Regions from separate parts of the Bacillus sp. M13(2017) genome, predicted to be linked through region 2. Evidence: riboswitches for the same ligand, from Rfam matches in the RefSeq annotation. Region 2 holds a riboswitch; each other region holds the start of a gene.
What was found. Region 2 has a riboswitch for thiamine pyrophosphate ahead of CGQ22_RS19930 (MTH1187 family thiamine-binding protein). Riboswitches for the same ligand answer to the same signal wherever they lie in the genome.
Positions count from the first base shown of each region.

Region 1: it holds a riboswitch for thiamine pyrophosphate, as region 2 does, so the genes downstream of both, tenA (thiaminase II) here and CGQ22_RS19930 (MTH1187 family thiamine-binding protein) in region 2, are expected to answer to the same signal.
Region 3: it holds a riboswitch for thiamine pyrophosphate, as region 2 does, so the genes downstream of both, thiT (energy-coupled thiamine transporter ThiT) here and CGQ22_RS19930 (MTH1187 family thiamine-binding protein) in region 2, are expected to answer to the same signal.

Region 1 is NZ_KZ268518.1:4,190-8,641, reverse strand. It holds gene CGQ22_RS27600 (ABC transporter permease) at 1-697, opposite strand, end outside; gene CGQ22_RS27595 (ABC transporter ATP-binding protein) at 697-1,446, opposite strand; gene tenA (thiaminase II) at 1,415-2,110, opposite strand; TPP riboswitch at 2,196-2,299, opposite strand; TPP riboswitch at 2,360-2,471, opposite strand; gene CGQ22_RS27585 (SH3 domain-containing protein) at 2,741-3,895, shown strand; gene CGQ22_RS27580 (hypothetical protein) at 3,901-4,239, shown strand.
Region 2 is NZ_KZ268508.1:112,672-117,123, forward strand. It holds gene CGQ22_RS19925 (non-ribosomal peptide synthetase family protein) at 1-2,352, shown strand, start outside; TPP riboswitch at 2,405-2,506, shown strand; gene CGQ22_RS19930 (MTH1187 family thiamine-binding protein) at 2,608-2,928, shown strand; gene CGQ22_RS19935 (ABC transporter permease) at 2,900-3,673, shown strand; gene CGQ22_RS19940 (ABC transporter substrate-binding protein) at 3,670-4,452, shown strand, end outside.
Region 3 is NZ_KZ268500.1:62,294-66,745, forward strand. It holds gene CGQ22_RS00430 (sensor histidine kinase) at 1-1,231, shown strand, start outside; gene thiT (energy-coupled thiamine transporter ThiT) at 1,439-2,107, opposite strand; TPP riboswitch at 2,194-2,295, opposite strand; gene CGQ22_RS00440 (FeoA family protein) at 2,490-2,717, shown strand; gene feoB (ferrous iron transport protein B) at 2,714-4,452, shown strand, end outside.

The DNA of each region.
Region 1 (4,452 bases), on a different contig from region 2:
CGAAGAAAATAGCTAATAATGATAACAATACAATAGGTGCAAATACGCCAGCTTCATCTAACTGCGTCATCATTCTCTTACTGAAATATCCAAGCCCAGCTTGTGCACCGAGCCATTCTCCAATTGCTGCTCCGATAACACTAAGCGGAACTGCAATTTTTAAAGCTGAGAAAAAATAAGGAAGAGCAGACGGCAACTTTAATTTAAGAAAAATATCTCTTTTTGTTGCTCCATATGTAACTAAGAGCTCCTCCCATTCTTTTTTCGTACTACGCAGTCCATCATACGTATTGACCGCAATTGGGAAAAACGTAATTAAAACTGTGACAACAACCTTACTCCAAATTGTGTATCCAAACCATAAAACAAATAGCGGAGCAAGCGCAGTAATCGGAATCGTTTGTGAAGCAACTAATAATGGATAAAATGCTCTCTCCATCCATGTACTCGCATTCATTAACATCGCTAGCCCTACACCTAATACGATAGAGATAACAACACCTATTAAAACGACGTATAACGTTGCAGGTAAATGAACTGTAAATAATATGTCTTTTAGTTTCCATATCTTCATTACAATCGCAGAAGGTGACGGTAAAATGTACATCTCATCTACAATTCTTGCTCCTATTTCCCACACAGCTAGTAAAATACTAGAAAGTGTAATAGCAGGAACTAATTCTTTCAATCGGTTCATCACACAAGTACCTGCCTTTGTAACATACTAAGAAGCTCATCTTTCAGCGCTAATACTTCCGGTTTATATAAATCTTTTCGTGTTCTGTTATGATCAAGCGGTACAGTCCGCTCAGTCAAAGTCGTTATCGGCTGCTGTTCCACTACTAAAACTCGGTTTGAAAGAAATAACGCTTCTTCAACATCATGAGTAATGAATAAAATTGTTTTTTCCCACTCTTGCCATTGTTCAAACAACCATTCTTGCAAAGAGGTCTTCGTTAAAGCATCCAACGCACTAAATGGTTCATCTAACAGCAATATTTCCCCGCCTGTTAATAAAGTTCGAATAAAAGATACACGTTGTCTCATACCACCAGATAAATCTTTCGGATATTTTTTCTCATACCCTTGCAAACCAAATTTATGTAACAGTTCCTTTGCCTTTACTTCTGCTTCTTTCTTCTGTACACCTTGGCACTCTAGCGGCAGGGCAGCATTCTCAATAATTGTTCTCCACGGCAAAAGCATATCTTTTTGCGGCATATATCCTACAGGATGGTGCTTTGTTTCTGTCAGTTCTATCTGTCCAGTACTTACCTTTTCTAGACCTGTAATAAGGCGAAATAAAGTACTTTTCCCACATCCACTCGGTCCGATAATACTGACAAACTCTTTCTCATGTATAGAAGCATTTAATTCATGGATGATTGGTTTCTCATCGTAATGAAAAGAAACATTATGAAACTGTAGTATGTTCTTGCTCCTCAAATCCCCACATCTCCTTACGATAGGACATATCCCAGAATAAATATTCAAATCGACTGGAATTTAAGAAAATCTCCTCTAATCTTTCTAGTTCTGTCTCAGACTTTCCCACTGCCATTTCATTTAATAAATCTATTAACCAAATACACAGATTACCGTATTCTTCCGAACTATATCCTTGAATCCACTCACCAAAAAACTCATGATCACTTGCTCCAGGAATATCATTTAAACGCTTTCCAATTTCCCAATAGCTCCACATACATGGAAGAAGCGCTGCTATTAATTCCGCAAGTGTGCCATTTTGAGATACAGACATCATGTAATTTGTATAAGCTAAATTTTTAGCAGATGGTTTCGCAGACTCTATCTCCTCTATAGAAATTCCAAGTCTTTTTGCATATTGTTTATGGATTGTCATTTCGCCATTTAATATTCCATCAATTTGTTCAGCGAACTTTCCCATTACTTGTGGATTCGTTGCTTTTACAACACCAATCGCATATAACTTTGCATAATCTAGCAGATATAAATAATCTTGAATAATATAATACTGGAATTTATCTTTTTCTAACGTGCCATCTCCCATACCTACTACAAACGGATGATTATGACTCATCTCCCAAACCGGTTGCACAGTTTCTAATAATCTATCGCAAAATTTCATTTCTCTATCCCCTTTCAATATATGTATCTAAATAAAAAACCACTTCTATATATAAGAAGTGGTTACAGCAAATAAAGTTATACATTTATTCGATGTTCCACTTCCCTTCGCTAGTATTACCTAGATCAGGTGTTGTAAGGGTTAAGGATTATTCCTCTCTCAGCAAATCAAGCACCCCTAGTGGTTTCAATATGAAATTTTCAAATAAAAAAGCCCCGTTTCTATACGCAAAGAAACGGGGACTCATTGTTAGTGTCCGAATTGCTTCCCTACGCTAGCATAATCTAGATCAGGTAATAAAAAGGATCAAAGGCTTACGGCCTACTCTCAGCTGGCAACACCAGCTCTCCTAGCAAACTATAAAATTATCACTGTCAGTATAACACCCTAATAAGACATCATCAACTTTTTTAATTTTCTTAATTATTAACAGAATATCAAATTTATACAATACATACATTCTATTTTAGAAAATAAAACCCCAATTAATTGCATAAGAAGGAATCATTATCCTCAAAAAATTTATTTTTATATTGATTTCATATTACATTTATGTGAATACACCCACTATATTATATCTTTATACTATAATAAAATTACAACTATACAACTAGAGGAGGTCTCTATTCCATGAATATGAAAGCTACTGCTTTAACAGCAACTACTGTAGCGATTGCTTCTTTACTTCCTTCTATGGGTGAAACAAATGTACAAAAAGCAAACGCTGAACAATTATCTAATATTAAAACTGGGTATGTCAAAGTCGATCAAGTAGCATTACATACAGAAGATAACGTAAAAAGCACATCAATTGATACAATTCGCTTTAATACAAAAGTGAACATCCTTAAAACAACTAATGAGTGGTATAAAGTATCTGTTCATAATAAAGTAGGTTATGTACAAAAAGATGCTATTTTACTAAAAAACAAACTTCATTCTAATGATCAATACATCGTTAATGCTAATGCATTAAACGTTCGCTCTGAACCTAATTTAGAATCTTCCATTTTAGATGTATTACCAAATGGCAAGTTTATTACCGTTCAAGAAGATCAAGGCGAATGGTATAAAATATCGCATAATGGCCAAACAGGTTACGTACAAAAAGCATTCATCTCTAATGGTTCACAACCCTTAGTAAAAGGAATCACCGTTCAAAATAATACAAAATATACTGTTGCAACACCTAATCTAAATGTACGTAGCACCGCTAGTACAAGTAGCGCTCTACTCGGTTCATTACAAAACGGTACACAAGTACAAGTAGTAGAAACTGTAGGTACTTGGTATAAAATTCGTTTTGGCACAGGATACGGATATGTAGCAAAACACTATGTAGTACAAAATCAACCACAAGCTAAAACAGATCAGCCTTCATCAATTCCAGTTGCTTTCAAATTCCCCGCTCAAGGAAGAATTAGCTCAACCTTTGATATACGCTGGGAACAAATGCATTATGGTATAGATATTGCCGCTCCAGGAAACGTCTCTATCCAAGCTGCTGCTGCAGGTAAAGTTGTGAAATCTTATTATTCAGCTAGCTATGGCAATGTTGTTTTCATTGCGCATCAAATCAATGGGAAATTATATACAACTGTTTATGCTCATATGAAGGATCGCACTGTACAAGCTGGTGATCAAGTACAAACTGGACAATTAATAGGTCATATGGGAAACACAGGTCATTCATACGGGCAACATCTTCATTTTGAATTACATAATGGAGAATGGAATTTTGAAAAAACAAATGCAGTAAATCCACTGCCATATTTAGTTAGGTAAATTGTATGCCACGCAATATACCTCTTATAATTGAATACGTAGCCTTTTTAGGTTTAATCTGTTGTTTAATCATTTACAATACAAACATTGTATTTTTATCTATTATTATTGCTTTTGTTGCATTAGAAATTATGATGGAATCATTTCAAGTGCAACTAAAACAAAAAATTGCCCATATTTATAATGCTATTTTTCTTTTGAGTGCTCTCATAACAAATATAATTAGTAATGGCTTTTATTTATCTACTGTATTTCCAGTATTCTTTATGGCTGTTTTATTATTTGTAGCTAGATATATTAATGTCCCTTATAACCAAAAACAAAAACAAGAACAAGAAGCTTAGAAAGAGGAGACACTGTGTACCAATCTTTCAAAGATACTCCAATACAATACATATTGAATCTGTATAAGAAAGCCAATACTTTTTTTGGTATACAAGGAAGTTATACTGCACAACTTCTCCTATATGGAATGTTGTTTCTTGTCTTAATCACTTTCTCCTTGTTTTACTAACAAAAAAGGATCTCACATAAACTGGAGATCCTTTTTAATTTAT
Region 2 (4,452 bases):
GAGTCATTTGCTTCTTTATTCTGTGGAGGAAACTTGTATGTATTATTAGAGGAAGAGCGATTGTCTGTAGAAGCATTTGCACATGCAATCTATAAAGTGAAAGCAACTTCGATCTTGGCATTAGCAACAATTTTTGTTCGACAAGTAGCAACGTATTTAGCAGAAGAAGATATATATAAGCTAGCTTCCCTAAAAAGAATTGCGATTGGCGGTGAAATGTTGCCTGTAGAGGTTATTAAATTGTGGAGAGAAAGAATAGGTACAAATGTTGAAATTCATAATGTATACGGACCGACAGAATGTACTGTAGTGACGACAACCTATAAAATACCTAGTCAGTTAAATGAGGATGTTGCGAGTATTCCCATTGGTAAACCATGTGCTAATTATCAAGTTATGATTTTGGATGAGAATATGAATCTTTGTCCAATTGGTGTACCTGGTGAATTATATATAGATTCAGTAGGATTAGCAAAAGGGTATTTTAATAAACCTAATAAAACAATTGAAGCTTTTATTCCGAACCCTTTTAATCCTATAGTTAATATATATAAAACAGGTGATATCGTTAAGTTGCTAGAGGATGGAAATATAGAGTTTTTACATCGGAAAGATGATCAAGTAAAAATTAGAGGACATCGTATTGAACTAGGAGAAATCCAAAGTAAAATTTCTCAAAATCATAATATAAAAGAAAATGCTGTTTTTGCTAAGAAGAGTAAGGAAGGTAGCCAATATTTAATCGCGTTCTATACAACTTTAAATAAAAAAGAAATACCAGAATTAGTTTATCAGTTACAAGAGCAGTTACCAGATTATATGGTGCCATCTAAACTAATTTATATTAATGAATTACCACTTACACCTAATAAAAAGATTGATGTTAAAAAGTTAGCCCAGTTAGAAGAAAAGTATGAACCGCTTCGTCTACAAGAATATGTTGCACCTTCTAATAAAGCAGAGAAGCAAATAGCGAATGCTTGGGCGGAAGTATTAGGAATTTCAAAAATTGGAGTGCATGATGATTTCTTTACAATTGGTGGACACTCATTGAAAGTATTACGAGTATTAACATTGTTAAAAGAAGACTTCTCGCATTTAACAATTCAAGATTTCTTTAAAGAAAGAACGATATATGGATTAGCTCGAATTGAGCGAGAAGTAAAAGTAGAGAAAGAAGAAGTATTTCGGGAATATAAAGTAATTCACGAACCAGATACTATTACGTATGCAAACGTTTTTGAAGAAAAACAGATTTCAAATGTCTTTTTAACAGGAGCTACTGGTTATTTAGGATCACACATATTATATGAATTGCTAAGAGATACATCTGCTACTATTTATTGTTTAGTAAGACCAACCAAAGATGTGCAGCAAAGAATTATAGATACATTAACAGGCTATTTTAATGATATATGTGAAGAATGGTTACAGCGTATACAGGCCGTAGCTGGCGATCTAGGAGAAGAGTATCTTGGGATGAGCGAAGAAGAATTTATGTTCATCAGTTCTAAGATGGATACGATAATTCATTGCGGTGCAGATGTAAGACATTTTGGAGATGTAAAACAATTTGAAAATATAAATGTACAAGGGACTAGCCGTATGCTAGCATTAGCGGAAAAAGGCGCTACATTCCATTTTATTTCTACAATTGGTATCCCGTTAGAATTAGCGGTAGATCAATGGGATACATACATGAAAACTGGTGATTTTAATTACAGTGTAGACTTAGAGAATGTATATTCAAATAGTAAACTACAAGCGGAAAACATTGTTCGTGAAGCAATGAAAAATGGTTTGCGTGGAAATATTTATCGTGCAGGTAATTTAGCATGTCATTCAGAAACAGGTTCGTTCCAACAAAATATTGAAGGAAACGCATTTTATCGTCTTATTAAAACAATGCTATTAATTGGGAAAGCACCAAATGTGAAGTGGAAAGTTGATTTCACACCAATTGATTTTGCTAGTAAATCAATTGTATCGTATTTACAAGATGCGCAAATTGTAGGAGAGACGTTACATATTTGTCATCCACATCAAATTGAGTTTGAACAATTTATACAGCTAATTGGAGAGTGTGGATACAATCTTGAAATGGTTCCACTTTCAGAATATGAAAATGCCGGACTGGAATTAGCAAAGGGAAATGAAGTAATAGCAGAGTTAATTGCTTCTCAAGTTGCAGGAGATGGAGCACAGCAATCTGAAATTGTAATGGGTACGCGTAGAACGAATGAATGGATTAAGAAAAAAGAATTGAAAGTACCAGCAATTAATAAAGAATTTATACAGCAGTTATTAGCTTATGGTGAAAAAGTTGGATATTTTCCAAAAATAATGAAATGATTATGCATGCTTTTGTTTGTTCAATAAAATAAATCATGCTACAATGAAAACGAATTAAGGACCGGGGAGCCAATTGGCTGAGAGGATGTAAGTAAACATCGACCCTCAACCTGATCTGGATAATGCCAGCGTAGGGAGTTACTTAAAGTGATGTAGCATATGTTATTCTATAATAACTTGCATACAAGGCTTTCCTACGCAGTAGGAAAGCCTTTTCTTATTTTTGAAATTTAATTTTATAAGGGGGATTTTATTATGTCACAACAAGTTACAATGTCATTTTCAGTAGTACCACAAGCGAAAACGAAAGATGTATATTCTGTTGTCGATAAAGCAATTGAAGTTGTGCAACAATCGGGAGTTCGTTATGAAGTAGGGGCAATGGAAACAACTTTGGAAGGAGAATTAGATGTACTTCTTGATGTCGTTAAACGTGCACAACAAGCTTGCGTCGATGCTGGAGCAGAAGAAGTGATTACTTCTATTAAAATCCATTATCGTCCAAGCACTGGTGTAACGATAGATGAAAAGGTTTGGAAGTACCGTGATGAATATGCAAAACCAGAAGCAATCTAAACTTATTACAACTATTTGGCTTATCCTTCTCATTGCGATATGGGAAGGATCTGTTTCATTATTTAAAATCGAACCGTGGATTTTACCAAAGCCTTCTGCCATTGTTCAAGAATTAATTGGGATGAAAGATTTACTATTACCAAATACGATGCAAACACTGCAGGAAGTTATAATTGGACTATTCTTTGCAATTTTATTGGGGACGAGCATCGCAATTATTATGGACGTTATACCGTTATTTCGTATTTTAATAAATCCATTGCTCGTTATTTCGCAAACAATTCCAATTGTTGTACTTGCACCGCTATTTATTATTTGGTTTGGATATGGGATGTTGCCGAAAGTAATGGTCGTAATACTCGTTTGTTTCTTCCCAATTGCGCTTAGTATTTTAGAAGGTTTTCAAACAGTAGATAAAAATATGCTGAAACTGTTACAAACAATGAAGGCGACGAAATGGCAAGTTTACCAGAAAGTAAAATTTCCAGCAGTGCTCCCATACTTTTTCTCAGGTTTAAAAATTGCAGTTACATATAGCGTAATGGGGGCAATTATCGGAGAATGGCTCGGTGCAAGTGAAGGATTAGGCGTTATGCTTACGAGGGCTACAAAATCCTTTTTGACTGCCCGAGTATTTGGTGTTGCAGCAATCATCGTTATGGTGACATTGTGCCTGTATTTTATCGTAGAGTTTATGGCAAGAATAACAGCACCATGGATATATAGAAAGGACGGCAGAAAATGAAAAAAGGTTTGAAAGTTATGTTAGCTGCCTTAGTAGCGGTAGGCGTGGCTGGATGTAATCCGGCGAAGAAAGAAGAAAGTAAAAGTAAAGATCAAAAAGTAAAAGTAGTATTAGATTGGTTTCCAAATACGAATCATACTGGCTTATATGTAGCACAAACGAAAGATTATTACAAAAAGCAAGGATTAGATGTAGAAATTATTCAACCGGGTGACAATGTAACAGCAGAGCAAATGATAGCATCAGGAAAAGCTGACTTCGCAATAAGCGCACAAGAAAATGTAACGTTGGCTCGTGTGGAAGGGATTCCTGTTGTATCTGTCGGAGCGATTATTCAGCATAACACTTCAGCATTTGCATCACTTAAGAAAGATAATATGACGTCACCGAAAGATTTTGAAGGTAAACGTTACGGCGGCTGGGGAGGACCAGCAGAAGAAGCGACATTAAAGACGATTATGGATAAGCATCAAGCTGATTTTAATAAAGTTGAAAAAATCATCTTAGGACAAACCGATTTCTTTAAATCAATCGGCCGTGATGCAGACTTTGAATGGATTTATTACGGATGGGATGGAATTGAAGCGAAGCGCCAAGGAAAAGAGTTAAATACGATTATGGTAAAAGACTTAGACCCAGCGCTTGATTTCTATAGTCCTGTTATTATTACGAGTGAAAAACATACGAAGCAAGATAAAGACTTTGTGAAAAAGTTTATGAGTGCAACAACAGAAGGTTATAATTTTGCAATTAAGGAACCGAAAGAAGCTGCTGATATT
Region 3 (4,452 bases), on a different contig from region 2:
ATTAGATGCTTACATAGGTGGGCGTGTTACGAAAGTTCAGCTTCCTGATGTAACAGGTCCTATAAATCAAATTTATAAAAATAGCATCTTTTTAGATAACATAAAAGAATTTCAAACGGATTTATTATTAAAAGAGAGCAAGCATATACAATATGCAATACAAACAATGGACTATGAAAAGAATGATATAAAATATAAATTATTAATTAAGCCGATAAAAGAAAAAGGCGGATCAGTAACATATATTTATGCGATGGCTTCTTTACAGCCCGTAGATGAGGCTGTACAAATGGTGCAAGATTATTATATCTATATCATTGCATTTGTAGTCGTTCTTATTTTTTTAGCTTCGTTCTATTACTCAAAACAAATTGCAAAGCCATTATTGAAAATAAATGATACAACGAAGAAAATAGCGCATTTAGACTTCACAGAAAAAATACCGATTACTTCAAAAGATGAAATTGGGGATTTATCAAAAAATATTAATGTGCTATCAAATAAACTCCATTCGCATATTGGACAGTTAGAAGAAGATATTGAAAAGGAAAGAAAGTTAGAAAAGACGCGAAAAGAATTCATTTCTGGTGTTTCACATGAATTAAAAACACCGCTAAGTATTATGAAAAGCTGTATTTCTATTTTAAAAGACGGGGTAGCTGAACATAAAAAAGAGTATTATTTTCAGGCAATGGAGAGAGAAGTAGACAAAATGGATACGTTAATTTTGGATATGCTTGAGCTAGCTAAATTTGAATCTGGTACATATAAAATGAAAAAGGCTTCGTTTTATATTGATACAGTAATTGAAGATATATGTGAACATCTATCTGTGGAAATAGAGAAAAAAGAACTTCATGTTCATAAAAATATATGTTCATTTGAAGTAATTGCAAATCAAGGCCGGATTGAACAAGTCATCGTGAACTTTATTACGAATGCCATACGCTACACACCAAATAAAGAGGATATTATTATTTCTACAATAGATGAGAAGGATCGTATAAAAGTGTGTATTGAAAATAAAGGTACTCACATTGAAGAAGAACAATTAGATAAAATTTGGGATCGTTTTTATCGCGTGGATACAGCTCGTCAGCGTTCACAAGGTGGGACGGGGCTTGGGCTTGCCATTTCAAAGAACATTTTAGAACTACATGATGCTGAATATGGGGTAAAAAATACAGAAAATGGTGTGTTATTTTATTTCTATTTACCGAAAAAAGCGTAGATCATATTATCTACGTTTTTTTAATTTATTTTCATATTATCTTTACCTAATCTTTATTTTTAATCAGTATAATTTGTTTAGAATATGAGGTTATGTAAGGAGTCGATGAACCGTGCATAGCAATTGGCTAAGTATGATGGTATTTATTTTCTTTTGCGCATTTATTGTATTTTTAATTGATATTACGATATGAAAAAAGAGCGCTCATTAAGCGCCCTTTTTGTTTGCATTTATTTGATAAGCATTGATGCTTTTGAATAATCGTGGTGAAGTAAGGAATAAAAATATAAGTAAAACTGTACATAAAATAAAAGAACCGAGCATTGTACTGCCGTTTACGATTAATGAATATAACACAGCTGATTGACCTTTCGGTGCATATTGTCCCCAGAAAATAATGCCAGCAATAAAGTGGCAGAAATAGCGAGCAAAGCTACCGATAAATGTAGCAAGGATAATATAAGCAAGGACTTTCTTACCCTGGTTTTGTTTTGATGAAGGTTTGTCTTTACGGCTACCTAAATTTGATTGTTCTAAGCTATTTTCATTAGATGTTAAAAGTGCTTTTTGAATTGGACGATAGAATAAGCCAGCAAATCCAATAAAAGCAAAGGCAATGAAGTACTCAATGAATGCTTGAACAGGTGTTAAAATGTAAGCATCTCCCACGACAATTTGTAATAGTCCCCAAACTAAACCGCCTAAGAAAGCTGATTTAAAGCCCCAGCGGTAAGCAATAATAAAAATAGGAATCATAGCAAATGAAATGGAACCGCCTGTTGGAAGTTTAATTGATAATGGTAAAATGTCGATGATCATGGCGAAGGCTGCAAGAATAGCAGATTCGATCATCGCTTGTAAATTGGTGTTACGCATGTTGTCTCCCCCTAAATCCAAGTTGTACAAAAAAGAATAGATATCATAGGAGGATACGAAATACGTAAATAAAAAAGAGGTATGTATTTCGGACGTTTGCACAATCCCTGCGTTAGCATTAACTAACAGGTTCGAAGGGTCGGAACGAAGTGTTCCCTCTCAGCGGCATGGCTCCCCCTGTGATAACGAAATTCTTTATTTGTTATTGTTTATTGTAAGCGAAATGGATGAGAATGGCAAACGAATCTATTATGACAATAATTGAAATAAAATTGTAGAGAAATGTTAATAAATATGAAGTCAAAGGGTATAGTGCTCAAGAAATAGAGTGTGCTATAATTCTTTTGAAAATAATTATCATTCTCTTCGGAGGGGGAAGGTTATGAGCTTAGTAGATATTAAAATTGGTGAGAAAGTGTTAGTAAAAAGTATTCAGTCGTTAGATCAGTTACTAAAGAGAAGACTGGCTGCTTTTGGTCTTTCTGAAGGAAGCGAACTTCGCATGAAGCAAAAAGCGATGTTCAAAGGTCCTTGTACATTGGAGTGTCGTGGACAGTTAATTAGTATTCGTCATTGTGACGCGAAAATGATAAAGGTGGAATTAGCGTGAATAAGGTAGCTTTGCTAGGGAATCCGAATACAGGGAAAACATCATTATTTAATGCACTTACTGGTTCTTATGAGTATGTAGGAAACTGGAGCGGTGTAACAGTAGAAAAGAAGGTTGGTAAATTAAAAGATAAGCAAGGAACATTAATTGATTTACCAGGTGTCTATGATTTAAATCCAGTTTCACGTGATGAAGGTGTTGTAACAAACTTTCTATTAACAGAAGAATTTCAGCATATGTTAAATATTGTGGATTCTTCGCAGTTTGAACGAAATATGCATTTAACGTTGCAATTACTTGAATTTGGTAAGCCCGTTTCAATTGGTTTAAATATGATTGATGTGGCGAAGCAAAGAGGCATTGTAATTGATGTTAAACGATTATCAGAACTATTAGGTGTAACAGTCGTTCCTGTCGTTGCAAGAAGCGGAAAAGGTTGTGAAGAACTACTTGCGACGCTTAAAGAAAATGACAAAAATGCGAAAAAGCCATTCATTATTTCATATGGTGTACGAATGGATGAAGGAATTGGAGGAGTAATTTCTCTTTTAGAGAAAGCGAATTACGAGCATCCGAGATGGTTAGCTCTTCAATTTTTAAGCAATAACGAAGTAGTAGAAAAAGAGATGAAAGCATTACCAATTTATAAGGAACTTGCAGCCATTCGATCTCGCTTAGAAGAAAAACTTGATTGTACGTTGGAAGAGCACATTTACAAAACTCGTGAAGCGTATATTGAAAAGTTAAAAACAAATGTTATGAAGCATGAGAAAGAAGGAAAAATTCCTTTTTCAGAAAAAATTGATAGATTAATTACACATAAAATTTTAGGACTTCCAATCTTTTTAGCAGTTATGTTTTTTATTTTTCAGGTTACGTTTACGTGGATTGGTACACCTTTATCGGATATGTTAGATGAGTTTTTTGGTGGCCAGCTTACGGATTGGGTGACAGCTGGACTTACAAGTGTCGGAGCTTCTGATTTTATTCAAGCACTCGTTACAGAAGGTATTATTGCCGGTGTTGGTGCGGTATTAGTATTCGTTCCACAAATCTTTGCACTATTCTTTTTCATTTCATTATTAGAAGACTCAGGATATATGGCGCGAATTGCAGTTGTTATGGATAGAATTATGGAGTTCTTCGGTTTAAATGGAAAAGCATTCATTCCGATGATTATCGGTTTTGGATGTAATGTTCCAGGTATTATGGCAGCGAGAACGATTGAACAAGAAAAAGAACGTTTACTTACAGTTCTTGTAACACCATTTATGTCTTGTTCGGCACGTTTACCTGTATACGCATTATTTGCGGGAGTATTCTTCCCTCATAGTCAGGCAACTGTTGTGTTTTCTTTATATGTTGCAGGTATTGTTCTTGCATTATTAGTTACAAAAATTATGTCTCTTACCATTTTAAAAGCGGAAAAGTCTATTTTCGTCATTGAACTACCTCCTTACCGCGTGCCACAAGCGAAAACGTTATGGCTAAGCACGTGGGAGAAAGGTAAGGGATTTGTTCGTAAAGCAGGTACATTCATCTTCGGTGGTTCTGTTGTCATTTGGTTATTAAACTACGCAGGTCCATCAGGATTTGGTGTGGATATGGGAGACAGTTACTTAGCGATGATTGGTGGATTTATCGCACCACTATTTGCACCGCTCGGCTTTGGAACGTGGCAAGCTGCAGCATCTCTTTTAACAGGATTTTTAGCGAAAGAAGTTGTCGTTTCTAC